DNA from 3 places in the Streptomyces sp. CA-294286 genome. Region 2 is predicted to be linked to each of the others. Evidence: riboswitches for the same ligand, from Rfam matches in the RefSeq annotation. Region 2 holds a riboswitch; each other region holds the start of a gene.
What was found. Region 2 has a riboswitch for cobalamin ahead of metE (5-methyltetrahydropteroyltriglutamate--homocysteine S-methyltransferase). Riboswitches for the same ligand answer to the same signal wherever they lie in the genome.

Region 1: linked by a shared signal. The riboswitch ahead of ACQPZG_RS11795 (ribonucleoside-diphosphate reductase subunit alpha) and the one ahead of metE (5-methyltetrahydropteroyltriglutamate--homocysteine S-methyltransferase) in region 2 are both predicted to bind cobalamin.
Region 3: linked by a shared signal. The riboswitch ahead of ACQPZG_RS08705 (ABC transporter substrate-binding protein) and the one ahead of metE (5-methyltetrahydropteroyltriglutamate--homocysteine S-methyltransferase) in region 2 are both predicted to bind cobalamin.

The regions. Positions count from the first base shown of each region.
Region 1 covers NZ_CP192005.1:1,629,435-1,636,601, reverse strand. Annotated here, with positions in the region: gene ACQPZG_RS11800 (ribonucleotide-diphosphate reductase subunit beta) at 1-422, opposite strand, end outside; gene ACQPZG_RS11795 (ribonucleoside-diphosphate reductase subunit alpha) at 422-2,818, opposite strand; cobalamin riboswitch at 2,968-3,091, opposite strand; gene ACQPZG_RS11790 (GNAT family N-acetyltransferase) at 3,213-3,731, opposite strand; gene ACQPZG_RS11785 (YbdD/YjiX family protein) at 3,820-4,023, opposite strand; gene ACQPZG_RS11780 (carbon starvation CstA family protein) at 4,020-6,251, opposite strand; gene ACQPZG_RS11775 (GntR family transcriptional regulator) at 6,436-7,167, opposite strand, start outside.
Region 2 covers NZ_CP192005.1:5,759,609-5,766,775, reverse strand. Annotated here, with positions in the region: gene ACQPZG_RS30210 (helix-turn-helix domain-containing protein) at 1-1,354, shown strand, start outside; gene ACQPZG_RS30205 (C40 family peptidase) at 1,611-2,507, shown strand; gene metE (5-methyltetrahydropteroyltriglutamate--homocysteine S-methyltransferase) at 2,719-5,046, opposite strand; cobalamin riboswitch at 5,262-5,490, opposite strand; gene ACQPZG_RS30195 (hypothetical protein) at 5,662-6,153, shown strand; gene ACQPZG_RS30190 (hypothetical protein) at 6,255-6,461, shown strand; gene ACQPZG_RS30185 (N-acetyltransferase family protein) at 6,553-7,044, opposite strand.
Region 3 covers NZ_CP192005.1:890,392-897,558, forward strand. Annotated here, with positions in the region: gene ACQPZG_RS08695 (spore photoproduct lyase family protein) at 1-984, opposite strand, end outside; gene ACQPZG_RS08700 (APC family permease) at 1,385-2,638, shown strand; cobalamin riboswitch at 2,836-3,026, shown strand; gene ACQPZG_RS08705 (ABC transporter substrate-binding protein) at 3,103-4,098, shown strand; gene ACQPZG_RS08710 (FecCD family ABC transporter permease) at 4,095-5,156, shown strand; gene ACQPZG_RS08715 (ABC transporter ATP-binding protein) at 5,153-6,103, shown strand; gene ACQPZG_RS08720 (alpha/beta fold hydrolase) at 6,266-7,099, opposite strand.

The DNA.
Region 1 (7,167 bases), 4.1 Mb from region 2:
TCGCGGATCGAGGGGATCTCCTCGACCGCGTCGAAGGCAGCCGCGCGGTCCTCCGGGTTGGGGAGGTAGGTGTCCAGGAGGGTCAGGTAGAACTGGACGTGCACGGCCTCCTCGAAGAGCTGGCGGCTCAAGTACAGCCGCGCCTCCGGGGAGTTGATGTGCTTGTAGAGGGTGAGCACCAGGTTGTTGGAGACGATCGAGTCGCCGGTCGCGAAGAACGCGACGAGGCGGCCGATCATGTGCTGCTCGCCCGGCGTCAGCTTCGCGAGGTCGGCGACGTCCGAGTGGAGGTCGACCTCCTCGACGGTCCAGGTGTTCTTGATCGCGTCCCGGTAGCGCTCGTAGAAGTCCGGGTAGCGCATGGGGCGGAGGGTGAGTTCGAAGCCCGGGTCGAGAAGGTTCTTTTCGGAATTGCTGGACATTACTGGCACGCCTCGCAGGACTCGGGGTTTTCGAGGGAGCAGGCGAGCGCTTCGGCGTCCGTCGCCTGCTGTACGGGGATGGGGGTGGAGGTGGGGGCCGGGGCCTCGGCGGCGGCCTGGGAGCCGGCCGCGCGCGCGATGCGGGTGGCGGGGCGCGAGCGCAGGTAGTACGTCGTCTTGAGGCCCTTCTTCCAGGCGTACGCGTACATCGAGCTGAGCTTGCCGATGGTGGGCGTTTCCAGGAAGAGGTTCAGGGACTGGGACTGGTCCAGGTACGGGGTGCGGGCGGCGGCCATGTCGATCAGGCCGCGCTGCGGGATCTCCCACGCGGTGCGGTACAGGGCGCGGACCTCGGCCGGGATCCAGCTGAAGCCCTGGACCGAGCCGGAGGACTCGCGGAGGGCCTCGCGGCTCTGGGCGTCCCAGACGCCGAGCGCCTTGAGGTCGCGCACCAGGTAGGAGTTGACCTGGAGGAACTCGCCGGAGAGCGTCTCGCGCTTGAAGAGGTTGGAGACCTGCGGCTCGATGCACTCGTACACGCCGGCGATCGAGGCGATGGTGGCGGTGGGCGCGATGGCGAGGAGCAGGGAGTTGCGCATGCCGGTCCTGGCGACGCGGGCGCGCAGCGCCTCCCAGCGCTCCGGCCAGGTGAACTCGACGCCGTAGTGGTCGGGGTGCAGGATGCCGCGGGCGGTGCGGGTCTTCTCCCAGGCGGGCAGCGGACCGGAGCGCTCCGCGAGGTCGCAGGACGCCTCGTACGCGGCGAGCATGATGCGCTCGGCGATGCGGGTGGAGAGAGCCGCCGCCTCCGGGGAGTCGAAGGGGAGCTTCAGCTTGAAGAAGACGTCCTGGAGGCCCATGGCGCCCAGGCCGACCGGCCGCCAGCGGGAGTTGGAGTTCCCGGCCTGCTCGGTCGGGTAGAAGTTGATGTCCACGACGCGGTCGAGGAAGGTCACGGCGGTGCGGACGGTCTCGTCCAGGCGGTCCCAGTCGATGTCGCCGCTGTCCAGGACGAAGGCGCCCATGTTGACGGAGCCGAGGTTGCAGACCGCGGTCTCGCTGTCGTCGGTGACTTCGAGGATCTCCGTGCAGAGGTTGGAGGAGTGGACCGTGTGGCCGGGCTCCGCCGTCTGGTTGGCGGTGCGGTTGGAGGCGTCCTTGAAGGTCATCCAGCCGTTGCCGGTCTGCGCGAGGGTGCGCATCATGCGGCCGTACAGCTCCCGGGCGGACATGGACTTCTTGGCGAGACCCGCGGCCTCCGCCTTGCGGTATGCCGCGTCGAACTCCGCGCCCCACAGGTCCACCAGCTCGGGGACGTCGGAGGGGGAGAACAGCGACCACTGGCCGTCCTGGTCCACGCGGCGCATGAACTCGTCCGGGATCCAGTGCGCGAGGTTCAGGTTGTGGGTGCGGCGGGCGTCTTCGCCGGTGTTGTCGCGGAGCTCCAGGAACTCCTCGATGTCCGCGTGCCAGGTCTCCAGGTAGACGGCCGCGGCGCCCTTGCGCCGGCCGCCCTGGTTCACGGCCGCGACCGAGGCGTCCAGGGTCTTCAGGAACGGCACGATGCCGTTGGAGTGCCCGTTGGTGCCGCGGATCAGGGAGCCCCGGGCGCGGATGCGGGAGTACGAGAGACCGATGCCGCCGGCGTGCTTGGAGAGGCGTGCGACCTGGTGGTAGCGGTCGTAGATCGAGTCCAGCTCGTCCAGCGGGGAGTCGAGGAGGTAGCAGGACGACATCTGCGGGTGGCGGGTGCCGGAGTTGAAGAGCGTCGGCGAGGACGGGAGGTAGTCCAGGCGGCTCATCAGGCGGTACAGGGAGGCGACTTCGGCGACCGCGCGGTCGCTGTCGTCCGCGGCGAGGCCGGCGGCCACGCGCAGCATGAAGTGCTGCGGGGTCTCGATGACCTGGCGGGTGATCGGGTGGCGCAGCAGGTAGCGGCTGTAGACCGTGCGCAGGCCGAAGTACTCGAAGCGGTCGTCGCCGTCGAGGTCGATCAGTTCGTCCAGCGTGGCCGCGTGCCGTGCCACGAAGTCGGCCGTGCGGTCCGCGATGAGCCCTTCGCGGTGGCCGACGGCGACGGACTCGGAGAAGCAGCCCACGCCCTGCGTGGCGGCCTCGTCCCGGATCGTGCGGGCGAGCAGGCGGGCGGCCAGGCGGGAGTACGCGGGGTCCTCGGAGATGAGCCCCGCCGCGCCCTCGGTGGCCAGCTCCCGCAGCTCGGCGGCGTCCGAGCGCGCGTTGCGGCCCCGCAGGGCGGCGGCGGCGACCCGGCCGGGGTCGGTGTCGGGAAGGTCGGCGGTCAGGTCGGTGAGGGTGCGCAGCAGCGCGGTCCCGGGGGCGTCCTGAACTGCGTCCTGTACCTCGGTGCTGGCCGGGTCGACTGGCGCGATGGTCACGTGGGGGCTCTCCCTCGCTCGGCGCGGGGCCTTGCGGCAGGGGGGAGCGGGGGCGCGCGGGCACACGGCACCCCGGAACGAGGGCACGCGCCGCCTGGCGTCCACCGGCCCAACCGCGAGGCCCGGACGTATCGGTATCCGGTTCGGTCGAGCCGGATGAGCTGTCGGCAGGTCGTCGGACTTGGCGGTACGCAAATGCGCACATGACACACCGTTGCGGGACAGTTCCGGATTCGCACCGGATTCCCCTGCGGCGACAGCGAGCACGAGCATACATGTGGTGGGTCCTCGTTGGAGAACCCCCCACATCTAGTGTCGCGTGTCGTTTCGGCCGGGGCCCGGGGGTTGCCCTTGGGGCAGGGCAGGGCGCCGGTGGAAGCGGTCCTGAAGGGGTCTACAGGGGCCGCTCGTAGGTCAGCAGGGTCAGTCCGGGAACGGGGTCCCAGTCCCTTTCCGGGGTGCGCAGGAAGCCGAGCCGCTCGTAGATGCGGTGTGCTCCGAGCATCGTCGGCTGGGTGGACATCACCAGTCGTACGACGTCCTGCTCGGCTCGGGCTCGGGCGATGCAGGAGCGTACGAGGGCCTCGCCCGCGCCCCGGCCGCGTCCCCGGTGGGCGACGGCGAGCATGCGGAACTCGGCCTCGCCGGGGACGGCGATGTCCTGGAGGGGGCTGCCCTGGGGTGCGTAGGTGACTGTGCCGAGGGGCTTGCCGTCGGCGTCGGCGGCCACGAGGAGCTGCGCGTGGGCGGCGCGGAAGGCGGCGTCGCGCAGGACGGTCAGGTACGGGTCCCGCTCACCGCCGCCGAGGAGGCCGTCGTCGAGGTAGGCGCGGGCGGTGATCTCGCCGACCTCGTCGTACTCGTGGGGTTCGGCGGGCCTGAGGGTGAGGTCCTTCGCGGTGCACACAGTCATGGGGGCAGTGTGCAACGGCGACGGCCCGGCGCCCCACCCCGTTTCGAGGGGCGGAACACCGGGCCGCACGGGTGCTTGCGCACTGTGCTCAGCAGCAGCGGAAGCCCTGCCTGGGGTCGCCCTCGCGGGCGTCGGTACGGCTGCGCTCGAAGGCGCGGCGGGTCATCACGGGTGCGTGGGGGTCGTGGGTCCGGGCGTGGGCGACGTAGTGGTCGTACGCCGCTTCGCCGGTCAGCTCCCGTACGTACCAGCGGAGCCGGGCGAGCCGGTGGCGGAGCGCCGCGGTCTTCACACCCGCTCCTCGGTCCTGCGGGCGCCGCCCTCCGGGCCGAGGCCGGCCGCCGCGAGCTCGGCCTTCTCCTCCTTGGTGGCGATGAGGGAGGCGGGGGCGACGAACGTGGACTCGACGTACGGGGTTTCGCTGACCTTGATGCTCTCCGGGTGGCGGATCGCCTTGACGCAGGCGCGGCCGGACTCGAAGAGGACCACCACGATGAGGACGGCGAACAGGACGGACAGGACGCCGTCCACGGTGGAGTTGGTGACGATGGTCTCCATCTGCTCGCGGTTCTTGGCCAGTTTGAACGAGGGGAGTCCCTTGTCGAGGGCGTCCTGGTACTCGGCGCGCTGGGTGAAGAAGCCCACCCGCGGGTCGGCGGAGAAGATCTTCTGCCAGCTTGCGGTGAGGGTGACCGCGACGTCCCACAGGAGCGGAACGCCCGTCACCCAGGCCCACTTGAGGCGGCCGGACTTGATGAGCAGGGTGGTGCAGACCGCGAGGGCGACGGCGGCGAGCAGCTGGTTGGCGATGCCGAACAGGGGGAAGAGCTGGTTGATGCCGCCGAGCGGGTCGTGCACGCCGACCCACAGGAAGTAGCCCCAGGCCAGGACGACGATGGCGCTGGCGATCCAGACGCCGGGCTTCCAGCTGACGTTCTTGAAGGGCTTGTAGACGTTGCCCAGCATGTCCTGGAGCATGAACCGGCCCACGCGCGTGCCCGCGTCGAGCGTCGTCAGGATGAACAGCGCCTCGAACATGATCGCGAAGTGGTACCAGAAGGCCTTCATCGCGGCCCCGCCGAAGGCCGCGGAGAAGATCTCCGCCATGCCCAGTGCGAACGTCGGCGCGCCGCCGGTGCGGTGCAGCAGGCTCTGTTCCTCGACGTCCTTGGCGGCTTGCGCCAACTGTTCGGGGGTGATGGAGAACCCGAGGTTGCCGACGGCGGTGGAGGCCGCCTGGACGGTGTCGCCCACGACGCCCATCGGGGAGTTGACGGCGAAGTACAGGCCGGGATCGATGATGCAGGCCGCGATCAGCGCCATGATCGCCACGAACGACTCGACCAGCATGGAGCCGTAGCCGATCGTCCGGATCTGCGTCTCCTTCTGGATCATCTTCGGGGTGGTGCCCGAGGAGATCAGCGCGTGGAAGCCGGAGAGCGCGCCGCAGGCGATGGTGATGAAGACGAACGGGAAGAGCGAACCGGCGAAGACGGGACCGGTGCCGCTGGAGGCGAACTCGGTGATGCCGGCCATCTTGAGGTTCGGCAGCGCGATGAGGACGCCGACGGCGAGCAGGGTGACGGTGCCGATCTTCATGAACGTCGACAGGTAGTCGCGCGGGGCGAGCAGCAGCCATACGGGCAGGACGGACGCCAGGAAGCCGTAGACGACCATCCAGATGACCAGCGTGCCCGGTTCCAGGGTGAAGGTGCTCGCCCACGACGACTCGGCGACCCAGCCGCCCGCGACGATCGCCAGCAGCAGCAGCGCGACGCCGATGAGCGAGACCTCGCTGACCCGGCCGGGGCGCAGGATGCGCAGGTACAGGCCCATGAAGAGGGCGATCGGGATGGTCATGCCGATCGAGAAGACGCCCCAGGGGGACTCGGCGAGCGCGTTCACGATGACCAGGGCCAGCACCGCGAGCAGGATGATCATGATGGCGAAGACGGCGATCAGCGCGGCGGCGCCGCCGACCGGGCCGATCTCGTCGCGGGCGATCTGCCCCAGCGAGCGGCCGTTGCGGCGGGTGGAGAAGAAGAGCACGACCATGTCCTGGACGGCGCCCGCGAAGATCACGCCCGCGACGATCCAGATCGTGCCCGGCAGGTAGCCCATCTGGGCCGCCAGCACCGGTCCGACGAGCGGGCCCGCGCCGGCGACGGCCGCGAAGTGGTGGCCGAACAGGACCCGGCGGTCGGTAGGGTGGAAGTCCACGCCGTCGTCGAGGCGTTCGGCCGGTGTGGCCCGCGTCCGGTCGACCTTCAGGACGCGGTTCGCGATGAACTTCGAGTAGAAGCGGTAGCCGATGGCGTACGAGCCGAGGGCCGCCGCGAGCATCCAGACGGCCGACACCTCCTCGCCGCGCGAGAGGGCGAGCACCGCCCAGCCGGCCGCACCGACGATCGCCACGAGGGACCAGATCACGATCGACCGGGGCGACAGCCTGCGCGAGGCGCCCGGTCCGGGGGAGGCCCCGCTCTGCTCGGTCTCGGCTGTCGGTCTCGGCTCTGCCATGACGGTCCGTCCCCTCGCGCGATCATCCTCGTGACGTGCGCGAAATCTAGGGGGTGCGACCGTGCTGTGTAACCCCCCGTCCGCATATCGGTACGGACACGGGGGGACCACCGCAGGTCACAGGCGTACCGGAGCCAACCGGTGTGAGGGTGGGAGCCGCTGGGGACGCTGTCGTCGTCGGGCGTCAGTCCTGCGGGCGCTGGAGCCTCGCCACGAACTTGTACCGGTCGCCGCGGTAGACCGACCGTACCCATTCCACCGGTTCGCCGTCCTTGTCCAGGGAGTGCCGGGACAGCATCAGCATCGGCAGTCCGACGTCCGTGCCGAGCAGGCCGGCCTCGCGCGGGGTGGCGAGGGAGGTTTCGATGGTCTCCTCGGCCTCGGAGAGGCGTACGTCGTAGACCTCGGCGAGCGCGGTGTAGAGCGAGGTGTACTTCACCAGCGAGCGGCGCAGGGCGGGGAAGCGCTTGGCGGACAGGTGGGTGGTCTCGATGGCCATCGGTTCGCCGCTGGCCAGGCGCAGACGTTCGATGCGCAGAACGCGGCCCCCGGCGCTGATCTTGAGCAGCCCCGCGAGGGTGTCGTCGGCGGTGACGTACCCGATGTCCAGCAGCTGCGAGGTGGGTTCGAGCCCCTGAGCCCTCATGTCCTCGGTGTAGGAGGTGAGTTGGAGCGACTGCGAGACCTTGGGCTTCGCGACGAAGGTGCCCTTGCCCTGGATGCGTTCCAGCCGTCCCTCGACGACCAGTTCCTGGAGGGCCTGGCGGACGGTGGTGCGGGAGGTGTCGAACTCGGCGGCGAGGGTGCGCTCCGGGGGCACCGGGGTGCCGGGCGGGAGGGTCTCGGTCATGTCGAGCAGGTGCCGCTTGAGGCGGTAGTACTTCGGGATGCGGGCGGTGCGGGTGGCCGGGGTCGC
Region 2 (7,167 bases):
GGTGCGGCTGTGGGACGTGACGGAGGGGTCGGCCGCGGCGACGGCCGAGGTGCTGCGCGGGCACACCGACGGGGTCCTCGGCGTCGCCTGGTCGCCCGACGGACGCCAGGTGGCCTCCGGCGGCGCGGACCGGACCGTACGGCTGTGGGACGCCCGCCGGGGCGGGCAGCGCGCGGAGCCGGCCCTCCTCACCGGGCACAGCGACGACGTCAACGCCGTCGCCTACCTCCCGGACGGATCGACCGTCGTCAGCACGGGGGGCGAGGGCACGGCACGGCTGTGGGACGTGGCGAGCCACCGCACCGTCACCACGCTCGCGGGGCATACGGACTACGTGCTGGGCGTCGCCGTCGGAGGCGGCCCGGACGGCGCGGTGCTGGCGACGGCGGGCTTCGACCGGACGGTGGTCCGCTGGGACCTGGGGCGCTCCACGATGACGGCGCGTCCGTTCGCCGAGTCGTGGCAGCCCGCCTTCTCGCCGGACGGACGGTGGCTGGCGTCCGCGAGCGCGGACCGCACGGTGCGGCTGTGGGACGCGCGGACGCACCGCGCCGCAGGGGTGCTCCGGGGCCACCGCGGATCGGTCTTCGGCATCGCCTGGTCGCCGGACGGGCGGCGGCTCGCCTCGGCCGGCGCGGACCGGACGGTGCGGGTGTGGGACACCCGCACGCGCCTGGCCGTCAGGGAACTCCCGGGGCACGGGGGTTCGGTGCTGGGGGTCGCCTGGTCGCCCGACGGCCGGTGGATCGCGTCGGCGAGCACCGACCGCACGGTACGGGTGTGGGACGCCCGCACGTTGCGTCCGGCCGCCACCCTCACCGGCCACCGGGACTTCGCCAACGCGCTCGCCTTCAGTCCGGACGGGTCCACCGTGGCGTGCGGCGGCGACGATCTGACGGTACGGCTCTGGAGCGTCCCCGGGTGGCGGCCGCTGGGCGCGCTGCACGGGCACACGGGCTCGGTGCGGGCGGTCGCGTTCGCCGGGGACGGGCGGACGCTGGCGAGCGGCGGCAACGACGGGACGGTACGCCTCTGGGACACCGCCGCCCGCACCCTGACGGCGGCGCTCTCGGGCCACAACGGCGCGGTGCGCGCGGTGGTCTTCGCCCCCGGCGGCCGGCGCGTCCTCGCCAGTAGCGGCAGCGACGGGAGCGTGCGCCTGTGGGACGCCGCGCGGGGGTTGCCGTCGGCGACGCTGGGCGGGCACGGCGGGGCGGTCTGGGGCCTCGCCTTCGACCGGCGTACGGGCACCCTCGCGAGCAGCAGCAACGACGGCACCGTCCGGCTCTGGGACACCGACGAGCGACGGCGGGAGGCGGCGGTGTGCGCGCTGGTGGGCTGTCCGGCGCCCTGACGGCGGCGTCGGCGGGGACGGCCATCGGACGACGGGCCGGCCGCGGTACGCGGCGGCGGGCGTCGCCTGGCTGTTTCCCCCGGGCGTTTCCCGTTTCCCGTCGCGCGGGAGACAGCCGGGGTCTCGACACCCGCCGCACGCCCGCTCCAGGCTCGGATCGGCAGGACGCTCCACCGACGCCCGGCGCACACGCCGTCGGCTCGCCCTCGTCCACGCCGCTACCGCACTCTTCCGCAATCGAACGGGGAACCCACTCATGCAGCACACCAGCCGTCTCCGGCGCCGGGCATCGAGCGCCGCCGTCGCCACCGCCGGGATCCTGGCCCTGTCCGCCGCCGGACCGCTGGCATCCGCCACCGCGGACGCGACCGGCACCCGGGCCGCACGGGTGGCCGGCGCCGCCGCTGCCGCCTGCGACGTCCTGGCGCCCGGCGCCTCCGCCACGGCTCAGAAGGCGGTCCGGGCCGCATGCACGCAGCTCGGCGTCTGGTACACGTGGGGCGGCGGGCACGGGCCGCAGCCGGGGCCCACCTACGGCCAGGTCGACCCGACCGACCCCGACAGCTCCCAGGATCCGTACCGCAAGGGATTCGACTGCTCGGGCTTCGTGCGGTGGGCCTACGCCCAGGCCACCGGCCGGGACGTCCTCAACGGCAACGCGCACAGCCAGTACCACTCCAGCCGGGTGAGCGCGCGCTTCACCGCCGCGCAGGGCCTGGCCCCGCTCGTTCCCGGGGACCTGGTGGTGTGGGGCAACGCGCGCAAGATCCACCACATCGCGATCTACCTCGGCAACGGGAAGATGGTCGAGGCCAAGGAGTCGGGCACCAGGATCATGGTCAGCGACGTCCGGCTGGGCGGCGACTACTTCGGGGCGGTGCGCATCGACGCGGATCCGGGGCAGGGCAAGGACCACAGCACGTGGGGCACCGGCGTGTGGACGCACTCCGAGGCGTCGACGACGAGCGCCAGGGTGCACAGGTTCGCCGGACCGACGGCGGTCCGCATCCAGTGCCAGAAGCGCGCCCAGCGGGTGACGGCCGAGGGCATCACCAACGACGCCTGGTCCTACCTCCCGGACCACAGGTCGTGGATCACGAACATCTACATCAAGGGTCCGGCCTGGCTGGAGGGCGTGCCGACCTGCCCGTAGGTCCGCCGCGGATCCGTCGGTGCGCTTCCGCCGCACCGCACGCCACCCCCGTCCCGCCCCCGCTCGGGGTCGCCCTCCTTGCCGAGGCGGCCCCGAGCGGGCCGGCGCATGTCCGGCCCACTCGACCGGCACGTCACCGGGACACCGGGTCTCCGAAGCACCGGGTGTCCGAAGCACCGGGCCACCGGATTACCGGCGACGAGCCGTCACCTCACGCGCCGGGTCCGTCGGATGAGGGCCGGGACAGCTCCTGACGCACCCGTCGCGCCGCCGCCGTCATGCGCTCCAGCGCCGGACGCACCTCCTCCCAGCCGCGGGTCTTCAGGCCGCAGTCCGGATTGATCCACAGCCGATGGGCCGGCACGGCCCGCAGCGCGCGGTCCACCAGGTCGGACACCTCCCGCTCCGCCGGAACCCGGGGCGAGTGGATGTCGTACACCCCCGGTCCCACTTCGCGCGGATAACCGACCTCGGCCAGCTCCTCGGCGATCCGCATGTGCGAGCGGGCCGCCTCCAGGCTGATCACGTCGGCGTCCAGGTCGTCGATGGCGGCGATGATCTCGCCGAACTCCGCGTAGCACATGTGCGTGTGGATCTGTGTGGACGCCCGCACGCCACTGGTGGCCAGCCGGAACGAGTCGGTGGCCCACGCGAGGTAGGCCGCACGGTCCACCGCCCGCAACGGCAAGGTCTCGCGCAGTGCGGGCTCGTCCACCTGGATGACCGAGCTCCCCGCCGCCTCCAGGTCCGCCACCTCGTCCCGCAGCGCGAGTGCGACCTGCCGGGCGGTCTCTCCCCGCGGCTGGTCGTCCCGTACGAAGGACCAGGCCAGCATGGTGACGGGGCCGGTCAGCATGCCCTTGACCGGCCTGTCGGTGAGGGACTGGGCGTACGAGGTCCACGGCACGGTCATCGGCGCGGGCCGGGAGACGTCCCCGGCCAGGATCGGGGGCCGGACGTAACGGGTGCCGTACGACTGGACCCAGCCGTGCCGGGTGGCGAGGTAGCCGTCGAGGCGTTCGGCGAAGTACTGGACCATGTCGTTGCGTTCGGGCTCGCCATGCACCAGGACGTCGAGGCCCGCCTTCTCCTGGAAGGAGATCACCTCGCGGATCTCGGCGGCGATCCGGGCGTCGTACGTCTCGGCGTCGATCCTTCCCGTCCGCAGCGCGGCGCGTGCGGAGCGCAGTTCGTCGGTCTGCGGGAAGGAGCCGATGGTGGTCGTCGGCAGCTTCGGCAGTCCCAGCGCGGCCTGCTGGAGAGGCGCGCGTGCGGCGTACGGCAGGTCACGGTGCGCGTCGGCCGCGGTCACGGCGGCGGTCCGGGCGCGGACCGCGGGGTCACGGGCGAGGGCGGAGGCGGTGCGGGCGCGCAACGCCGCCCGGTTGGCGTCGAGCCGCGCTTCGATGGTGTCGGTCCCCTCGCGCAGGGCGCGGGCCAGGGCGACGACCTCGTCGGTCTTCTGCCGGGCGAACGCGAGCCACCCGGAGACCTCCGGCGCGAGGTCCTGCTCGTCTCCCGCGTCGAGCGGCACGTGCAGCAGCGAGCACGAAGGGGCGACGTCGACCCGGTCGGCGAGGCCCAGGAGGGTGGCCAGGGTGGCGAGCGACCGGGAGAGGTCGTTGATCCACACGTTGCGTCCGTCGACGACGCCGGCGACGAGCCGTTTGCCGGGCAGTCCGCCGACGGCGGCCAGTGCGTCGAGGTTGGCCGCCGCGGGTCCGGTGAAGTCCAGCGCCAGCCCTTCGACGGGGCTCTGCGCGAGGACGGGCAGCGCGTCGCCGAGCCGGTCGAAGTACGAGGCGACGAGCAGCCGCGGCCGGTCGGCGAGAGCGCCGAGGTCGCGGTAGACGCGGGCGACGGCGTTCAGCACGGCCGGCGGCTGGTCCTGTACGAGGGCGGGCTCGTCGAGCTGCACCCAGCTCGCCCCGGCGGCGCGGAGATCGGCGAGGATCTCGGCGTACACGGGCAGCAGCCGGTCGACGAGGGTCAGCGGATCGAAGCCGTTGTCGATGCCCGGGGCGGGTTTGGCGAGCAGCAGGAAGGTGACCGGCCCGACGAGCACGGGCCGGACCTCGCCGACGCCGAGCGAGAGGGCTTCGCGCACCTCTTCGACCAGCCGGGACGAGTCGGCGGCGAAGACCGAACCGGGGCCCAACTCGGGCACCAGGTAGTGGTAGTTGGTGTCGAACCACTTGGTCATTTCGAGCGGGGCGGCCTCCGCGGTGCCGCGGGCCATGGCGAAGTACCCGTCGAGCGGGTCGTCGGCGCAGGCGCGGCGGTGCCGCCCGGGGATCGCCCCGAGCGTGACGGCGGTGTCCAGCACGTGGTCGTACAACGAGAAGTCGCCGACCGGGACTTCGTCGATTCCGGCTGCCGCCAGCTCCCGCCAGACGTCCCGGCGCAGGTTCGCGGCGACGGCCCGCAGTTCGTCGGCGCCGGAGCGGCCCGCCCAGTAGGCCTCGGTGGCCTTCTTGAGTTCACGTCGGGGGCCTTGCCTGGGGTAGCCGTGCAGGGTGGCCCGGAGGGGCTGCGGCACGGTGGGGGTGGGGGTGGGGGTGGGGGTGGGGGTGGCGTCGGGGTCTGCCACGGAACTCTCCTTCGCGAGTCGCGGGTGATCCCGGGCGACGCGTGCGAGGAGGCCGGAGCAGGCGCGGAGGCCACGGAGCAGCGCGTACGACTGGTGTGCGCGCGAACGTCCGCCTGCTTCCCACCGGCCCTCCCACGAGGCCGCCGAGATCGCCGTACGCACGGATGGGCGCACGGGCAGTGGCAGGTCTTCGGACTCGCGGGCACGCCGGGGCCTGTTGCCTCCCGGACACCTACCGGCCGCCGCTTCCCGGGCCCCTTCGTACTGGCCCAGTGCGTATGACGGCTTTCGTTCCCACTCACCGCTGCGGGGCAGTCCCGGATTTCCACCGGGTTCCCTCTTGCGACGCTTCCGCCTGGCGGACGGAGCGAACCAGCTGCGACGCCACCCTAACCCCTCGTGCGTGCGGTTCACCCCCTTGGTGGACAACCGCTCGTCGGCGTACGGCAGTTCCTCCCCGCGCTACCGACGGTAGGCCCGCCCTCCGCCATCCGGCCTACCCCGACCGGGCGAATTGTCCTCCCGTCGGGCCGCACCGCCGCCCGGCCGGGGCACCTGTGCCCCATGTCCGCCGCACTCCGCCCCCGACTCCGTCGAAGGACGAGCCCGTGGCGTGCGCTCGTCGCGCTGCTGGCGTGCGCCGCCGTGCTCGCGCTGCCGTCGGGGGGCGGCGCGGGCGGTTCCGCCGACGCGGAGGCCGTGAGCGGGTCGTCCTCGTCCGGCGTGTCGGAGCAGGTCGGAGCACTCGGATCCGCGGGTTCCTCCGGGGCGGCGGGGTTCCCCGGGACGGCCGGGCTCCACGGGGCCGCCGGGCTTCCCGGTGCGGCCGGTGAGGGCGAAGCGGTGCCGGACGGGTCCGTCGACACCGAACTCCGGCCGCAGGCGGGCAGTGCTCGTCGTCCCACGGTGGTTCCGTCCTGGCCGCGGCACCGTCCGCCCGCCGTCGTCGTCGGGGTCCGCCCGGTGCACCTCCCGCGGACCGGGGCGCCCGCCGGTACCGCACCGGCCCGGGGCCCCGCCCCGTACGTCGTGCGCTGCGCGGTCCTGCGCTGCTGAAGGGCCCCGTACCGGCGCGCCCGTGTCCGCCGGTGCACCGCGTCCGCCTGCCCGCCCCGGTGCGCGCAGGGCCTTTCCGTACCGCGAAGGATGTTCCCACCATGCCCATCGACCCCTTCCTCGCCCTGAACGCGATGATCCGCGCCGAAGCCGCCCGCTCCGCGGAGCCGGTCCCGCGCGGGAAGCCGCGCGAGGCCGCCCGCCCCGCCCCGGACTCCGACCGGCGGGAGCGCGCCGTGACCCGCTCCCGCGGCGGTGACCGGGAGACGCACCGGCCCGGCCCCGACGACGGTCACCGCGGGAGCTGAGCCACGGCGGGAGGGCCGGACGCGCCGTCACGGCCCGCCCGGCCCTCCCGCTCGCCTCACCGCGCGAGCCGCGGCACGGCCGCCGGGCCGCTCACAGCGGTCGGTGCATGACGTGCAGTGCGACGTACCCCTGTACCGGGTGGTGGAAGGCCTCCGGAACGGTGCCGACGATGCGGAACCCGAGGCGTTCGTAGAGGCGTACGGCATGGGTGTTGGTCGCGGCGACGGCGTTGAACTGCATCGCGCGGAATTTCTTGTCGCGCGCCCAGTCGAGGGTGTGTTCGACGAGGGCACGGCCGACGCCGCGGCCGCCGTGCCGGGGGTCGACCATGTAGCTGGCGCTGGCGACGTGGGCGCCGTTCCCGTGCTGGTTGTTGTTCATCTTGGCGGTGCCGAGGACCGTGCCGGTCGCTTCGTCGACGGCGACGACCGTGCGGTTCGGCGCGTTGAGCATCCACCAGCCGCGCCCCGCGTCCCGGTCGAGGTCGGTGGGGAAGGTGAAGGTGTCCCCGGCCGCGGTGATCTTGTGGAAGAAGGGCCAGATCGCGGCCCAGTCGTCGGCGGTGGCTTCTCTGATCAGCATCAGGACATGGTGCGGTCCGGCACCCGCCTGCCGCCAGGCGTTTTTTCTTCGCCCGTCGTGCGGTCATCGGGAAACGACCTTGAGACACCGACAGGCACTGTGAGACAGTAGCGTCTCAACAAC
Region 3 (7,167 bases), 4.9 Mb from region 2:
GGGCTGCCACAGCACCTCTTCGGCACGTGGGTGCCAGCCGAGGTTGACCTCGTGCAGGGCCTCGTTGTGGGTCAGCATGATGATCTCCGCCGCCGCCTGCTCCTTCACCCGTTCCGGCAGGACGTCGTCCAGGTGCACGAGGAGTTCGGCCCAGTCCCGCTGCCACCCCGGGCGCAGCACGACGGGCGAGAGGTTGAAGTGGACCTCGTAGCCCGCGTCGAGGAAGTCGGCTGCCGCCGCGATCCGCTCGGCGACGGGGCTGGTGCGGATGTCCAGCAGGCGGGCGTCGTCGGGAGGCATCAGGGAGAACCGCACCCGGGTGCGCCCCTGGGGGTCGAGGCGGAGCAGGTCGGGGTTGACGAACTTGGTCGCGAAGGATGCCTTCGCCGTCGGCAGACCGCGGAACGCGGCGACGAGGTCCGCCGTGTTGTCGCAGACCAGGGCGTCGACGGAGCAGTCGCCGTTCTCGCCGATGTCGTAGACCCAGGAGTGGGCGTCGCACTGGTTGGGCGTCGTCTTGGGCCCCTGGGTCCGGACGTGGCGGCGGACGTGGGCCACGATCGCTTCGATGTTGGTGAACAGCGTGATGGGGTTGGCGTAGCCCTTGCGGCGGGGGACGTAGCAGTAGGCGCAGGACATCGCGCACCCGTTGGAGGGGCCCGGGGCGATCCAGTCGGCCGATCGGCCGTTCGGGCGGGTGGAGAGGGAGTGCTTGACCCCGAGGACGAGGGTCTCGGTCTTCACCCGCACCCATCGCGAGACGTTGCCGTCGTTGCCGTGGAGGGAGGGGATGCGCCAGTGGCTCTCCACCTCGGTCACCCGCACTCCCGGCAGCCGGGACATGATCTGCCGGCCGCGCGGGGAGTCGAGTGCGGCGCGCTCCGCGTAGACCTCCCGGACGTCCAGCAGCCGACGTGCCTGGGGGCTGTCCCGGAACGGCTGCGGCACGGGCGGGACGGGGTCGTCGTCCGGCCACCCGAACAGCGTCGGCTGCTCGGGCCGTGCGGCCCGGGCGGGGACGGGCCCGCCGGGCTCGTCCGGGGCGGGCTCTCCCGGCGTCGGCTCCACGTGCTGTCCTTCCGCGTGACGGCGGCCGGTGCGGCCGGGGAAACGTCGTGTCGCACCCATCGTGCCGTACCGGTGCAAAGGTGTCGTCGCGGCACCACCACGCGCTCACCGGCCGCGCGGCACCCCGGCACGCACCGGCCGTCCGCGGCCCCTCGTCGTCCGCGCTCCCGTCTCCGGCGTCCGGGGGACCTGCCGTCTGCCGGACGCCCGAGGGGGTATACGGCACCACGTGAAAAATCCACCTGACCGGTTCGAAACGTCGGATTCCCCGGCAGCTTCCTCGGGAACGCCGCTCAAGAAGACCCTGACCACGTCGCTGCTCTACTTCTTCATCCTCGGCGACGTTCTCGGCGCCGGCGTCTACGTCCTGGTGGGCCAGGTCGCGGCCGACTCGGGGGGCGCGGTGTGGGCCCCGCTGATCGCCGCACTGTGCCTGGCGCTGCTGACTGCCGCGTCGTACGCCGAACTGGTGACCAAGTACCCGCGCGCGGGGGGTTCGTCCCACTACGCGACCCGGGCGTACGGGCCGTTCACCGGTTTCCTCGCGGGGTTCTGCATGCTCGCCGCCGGCATCGTCTCGGTGGCGGCTCTGGCCCGCGGTTTCGGCGGCGACTACCTGACCGAGTTCTTCACCCTCCCCCTGGTCCTCGTGACGATCGTGTTCCTGACCGCGCTGGCGCTGCTGAACGCGCGGGGCATCAGTGAGTCGACGCGGGCCAACGTCGTCGCCACCGTCATCGAGGTGGGCGGACTGCTGCTGGTGATCGGCCTGGGCGTCTGGATCGTGCTGCGCGGCGACGGGGACCTGGGCAGGCTGACCGACCTGGGCACCGCCGAGAAGGGCCCGCTGGCCGCGCTGCTGAGCGGGGCGGTGCTGGCCTACTACTCGTTCGTCGGCTTCGAGACGTCCGTCAACGTCGCCGAGGAGACCAGGGACCCGCGGCGTTCGTACCCCCGGGCGCTCTTCGGCGCCCTGATCACCGCGGGCGCGGTGTACGCCCTGGTCGGTGCCGCCGCGGCGGCGGCCGTTCCGACCGCGAAGCTGGTCGAATCGAGCGGTCCGCTGCTGGAGGTGGTCCGGGCGGCCGGCGGTGTGCCCCCGGAGGTCTTCAGCGCGGTCGCCCTGGTCGCGGTCGCCAACGGCGCGCTGCTCACCGGCATCATGTCGTCACGGCTGGCCTACGGCATGGCCCAGGACGGTCTGCTGCCGGGCTTCCTGACGAAGGTCCTGCCCGGCCGGCGCACCCCGTGGGCCGCCATCGCCGCGACGGGCGCGCTCTCGCTGCTCCTGGCCCTGACCGGTGACGTGGCCACCCTCGCCTCCACCCTGGTGCTGCTCCTGCTGGTGGTCTTCTTCCTCGTCAACACGTCGCTCCTGGTGCTGCGCCGCGACCGGGTGGGGCACGACCACTTCCGGGCGCCGACGGTCCTGCCGGTCCTCGGCGCGCTCTCCTGCATCCTGCTGGCCACCCAGATCGAACGCGACGTCTGGTTCCGGGGCCTGCTGGTCCTGGCCGTCGGCGTCGTCCTGGGCATCGTCGCGGCGGCCCGGCTGCGCCGCCGGAGCTGAATCCGGGGGCCCGCCGCGGCCGGGTCCACCGGCGACCGGTGGTCCGTCGGTCGGCCGGTGGTCCGTCGGCCGGTCGTCCTCGTACGGTGCGCGCTCGTCGCCGGTCCCCGTCGTCGCCGACCGGCGGGACCGGGCAAGTGGCGTTCGTCACGGGCACGTAAGGCGTGCGGGCGGCATGGTAGCTTCCGGACGCCAGTCAAACACGTGAACGCGACGGTACGCGTGCACGAGTCGGGGAATCCGGTGGGAGTCCGGAACTGACGCGCAGCGGTATGGGTGACGGGCGGGGCAGCAGCCACTGGACGTCGGTCGGTCACGGCCGGGTCCGGGAAGGCGTTCCGTCCGGGTGATCCCGAGTCCGAAGACCTGCTGGCACCCAACCGTCCGCATGGACCCCGCGATCGGGTCCTGACGTTGCGAAGGCCGCCTCTGTGCATGTGTCACGTACCACCCGCTGTTCCGTCATGCTCCTGTCCGGGGCGCTGCTGCTCACCGCATGCGGTTCCGGCTCACCCCGAAAGCCCGCCGCCTCCGGGGCGCAGGCCGTCGCGCTGGACAACTGCGGGCAGAAGACGAAGGTCGACGCCCCGCCGAAGCGAGCCGTCTCCCTGAGCCAGGGCACCACCGAAATCCTGCTCTCCCTCGGCCTCGCCGACCGCATGGTGGGAACCGCCACGTGGACCGATCCCGTCATGAAGGGCCTTGAGCAGGCGAACGCGAAGGTGCCCCGGCTCGCCGACAACCGGCCGTCGTTCGAGAAGGTCCTGAACGCCGAACCGGACTTCGTCGCGTCGTCCTTCGCCTCCGTCCTGGGCAAGGGCGGAGTGGCCCCCCGGCAGAAGTTCGAGGAGCTCGGGGTGGCGACGTACCTGTCGCCCACCGACTGCGAGGGCAAGGACAACAGCGGTGACGGCGACGGCTCACGGACCACCCCCCTGGCGATGGACACCGTCTACCGCGAAGTGCGGGAGCTGGCGCAGGTGTTCGGCGTCCCGGAACGGGGCGAGAAGCTGGTGTCCGAGCTGGAGGGCCGGGTGGCGAAGGCCGTCGCCGGCAGGCGCGACGGGAGAACCACCGTCCTGTACTGGTTCGCGAACCAGGAGTCCCCGTACATGGCGGGCTGCTGCGGTGCGCCCGGCATCATCAGCAACGCACTCGGCATGAAGAACGTCTTCGACGACAGCACGCAGGAGTGGCCGCAGATCAACTGGGAGACCGTCGCCGACCGCGATCCCGACGTCCTCGTCATCGGCGACCTCACCCGCAAGTCGCAGACCGCCGAGTCGGCCGCCAAGAAGATCGCGTTCCTGGAGTCGAACCCGGCGACCAGGAACATGCAGGCGGTCAGGAAGAAGCGGTACGTACTGCTCAGCGGCCAGGCGATGAATCCGACGATCCGTACCGTCGAGGGCGTCGAGAAGGTGGCCGCTGCCCTGCGCGAGCACGGGCTCGCCGGATGACCACCGCGCTGCGCACCCCCCGGGCCCGCTCGCCGCGCTCCGCCGGGGCGGTACGCGGGGCGATCGGCCTGGGCGCCGGGGTGGCGGTGCTCGTCACGTCCGTCGCCGTGGCCCTCACCATCGGTCCGGCGGACCTCGGCGTGGGCGACGCCTGGTCCGTGGTCGCCTCGCGTCTGGGCTGGGGGACGACGGAACTCACGCCCCTCCGGGAGGGCATCGTCTGGAACCTGCGGCTGCCGCGCACCCTGCTGGCCGCGGTGTGCGGCGCCGGTCTCGCCGTGTGCGGCGCGGTGATGCAGTCGCTGCTGCGCAACCCCCTCGCCGACCCCTTCGTGCTCGGCGTCTCCTCCGGGGCGTCGACCGGCGCTGTCGTGGTGATCGTCCTCGGCGTCGGCGGCGGAGCGCTGTCCGTGTCGGGCGGCGCTTTCGTGGGCGCGGTCGGTTCGTTCGCGCTGGTGCTGCTGCTCAGCCAGGTGCTGGGCGGGACGACGGACCGGGTGGTGCTTGCCGGAGTCGCCGCGATGCAGCTGTTCTCCGCGCTGACCTCGTTCGTGGTGATGACGGCCGCCGACGCGGAGACCACCCGGGGCGTGCTGTTCTGGCTGCTCGGATCGCTCAGCGGGGCCGACTGGGCGGACGTGGGGCTGTGCCTGGCCGTACTGGCACTCGCGCTGGCGGTCTGCCTGGGGTACGGGCGGACCCTGGACGCCTTCGCCTTCGGCCAGGATGCCGCGGCAACCCTGGGAATCGCGGTCGCGCGCACCCGACTGGTGCTGCTGTGCGTGACCGCCCTGCTGACCGCCGCCCTGGTCAGCTCCGCGGGTGCGATCGGCTTCGTCGGCCTGGTACTGCCGCACGCCGCACGCGCACTCGTCGGTCCGGGGCACGCCCGGCTGCTGCCGGTCAGCGCGCTCGCCGGGGCGGTGTTCCTGGTGTGGGCCGACACGCTGGCCCGTACCGTCCTCGACCCCCAGGAGGTGCCCGTGGGAGTGGTGACTTCGCTGGTCGGCGTCCCCGCCTTCGTCCTGATCCTGTACCGCACGAGGAGGATGCGATGACGACCGGCGCCAGGACGACGGACGACGGCACCGGACCGGGGGCCTCGGGGACGGCGCAGAGGAACGACGGCACCGGGCCTGAGACCTTCGGCACGGCACAGGGGAACGACGGCGCCCGTTCGCACGGTCCCGGACGGATCGCTTCCGGACGGACGCCCGGCCGTCCCCCCGCCCTCGCCGCCGACCGGGTGAGCCGCACCGTCGACGGGCAGCTGATCCTCGACGGCGTCAGCCTGTCCCCCGCGGCCGGCACCGTGACCGGGCTGCTCGGACCCAACGGTTCCGGCAAGTCGACACTGCTGCGGCTGCTGTCCGGGGTCCTCTCCCCCGCCACAGGCGTCGTCACGCTCGACGGGCGTCCGCTCGGCGACTGGGGCCGTCGCGCCGTGGCACGGCGCGTGGCCGTCGTCGAGCAGCATGCGGACACCCTCGTCGAACTGACGGTGGCCGACGTCGTACGCCTCGGCCGCATCCCGCACCGACGTGCCTGGACTCCGACGAGCGCTGCGGACGAGGAGGCCGTACGCACCGCGCTGGAGCGCACCGGCCTCACCGACCGGGCGGACCAGCCCTGGCACACCCTGTCCGGCGGGGAGCGCCAGCGCGTGCAGATAGCCCGTGCCCTGGCGCAGGAACCGCGCGAACTGCTGCTGGACGAACCGACCAATCATCTCGACATCCAGCACCAGCTCGACCTGCTGAGCCTGGTCGCCGCACTGCCCGTCACCAGCATCGTGGCCCTGCACGACCTGAACCTGGCGGCCATGTACTGCGATCAGGTCGTCGTTCTCCGGCAGGGACGGGTCGTCGCCGCTGGCTCTCCCGCCGGCACGCTGACCGGTTCCCTGATCGCCGACGTCTACGGCGTGCGCGCGGAAGTCACCCGTCCGGGCCCCGACGACCGCCCGCACATCCGCTTCCTGGGCACGGCGGGGCGCCGACCGTGACCGGCTCCGGCCGTCGGTCCGTCGCGCCGTCCCTGCGGCGCGGGGTGGTCCGCCCGCCGGGAGCCCCTCCGCTGCGGGTGCCCGCAGCCCGGGACCGGGCGTGCACCCCCCGCCGCGGCAGCGACGAGGGGTGCACGCGGTGCAGCACCCGGGCGGGGTCGGTCACTTGGCGAGGAAGGCGAGCAGGGCCTCGGTGACTTCCTGGGCGTGGGTCCAGAGCAGGCCGTGCGGCGCGCCGTCGATGACGACGTAGTCGGCCTGCGGGAGCGCCTGGTGGAAGAGGTCGCCGGTGGACTCGATGGGCAGGATCCGGTCGGCGGTGCCGTGCAGGATCAGTGCCGGGACGTCGATCTTGGGGAGGTCGGCGCGGAAGTCCGTGGACCAGGTCGCCACGCAGGCCAGCGAGGCGTACGAGGAGGCCCCGGCGGCGACGTTCCAGCTGTTGCGGAGGGCCTCTTCGCTGATGCGGGTGCCGAGGTTCTCGTCGAGATTGTAGAAGTCCTCGTAGAACGCGGTGAAGTAGGCGTACCGGTCGGCGGTGACGGCCGCTTCGATGTCCTTGAAGATGCCGCCGTCGACGCCGCCGGGGTTGTCGTCGGTCTTGAGGAGGAAGGGTTCGAGGGAGGCGAGGAACGCGGCCTTGGCGATCCGGGCGGAGCCGTACGTACCCAGGTAGCGGCCGACCTCGCCGGTGCCCATGGAGAAGCCGACCAGGACCGCGTCGTTGAGGTCGAGGGTCTCCAGGACCGTGTTCAGGTCGGCGGCGAACGTGTCGTAGTCGTAGCCGGTGGTGGGCTTGCTGGAGCGGCCGAAACCGCGCCGGTCGTACGTGATGACGCGGTAGCCGGCCGACAGCAGCGCGGCGGACTGCTTCTCCCAGGAGTGGCCGTCGAGCGGGTAGCCGTGGATCAGCACGACCGGCTGCCCGGTGCCGTGGTCCTCGTAGTACAGCTCGATGCTGGTCGAGTTCTCCTGGCCAACGGTGAGGAACGCCATGGTGGTTACTGCCTTTCGATGAGAGAGATGTCGGGTGGTGCCGTGCCCGGAGGGGCGTGGGCGCCGAG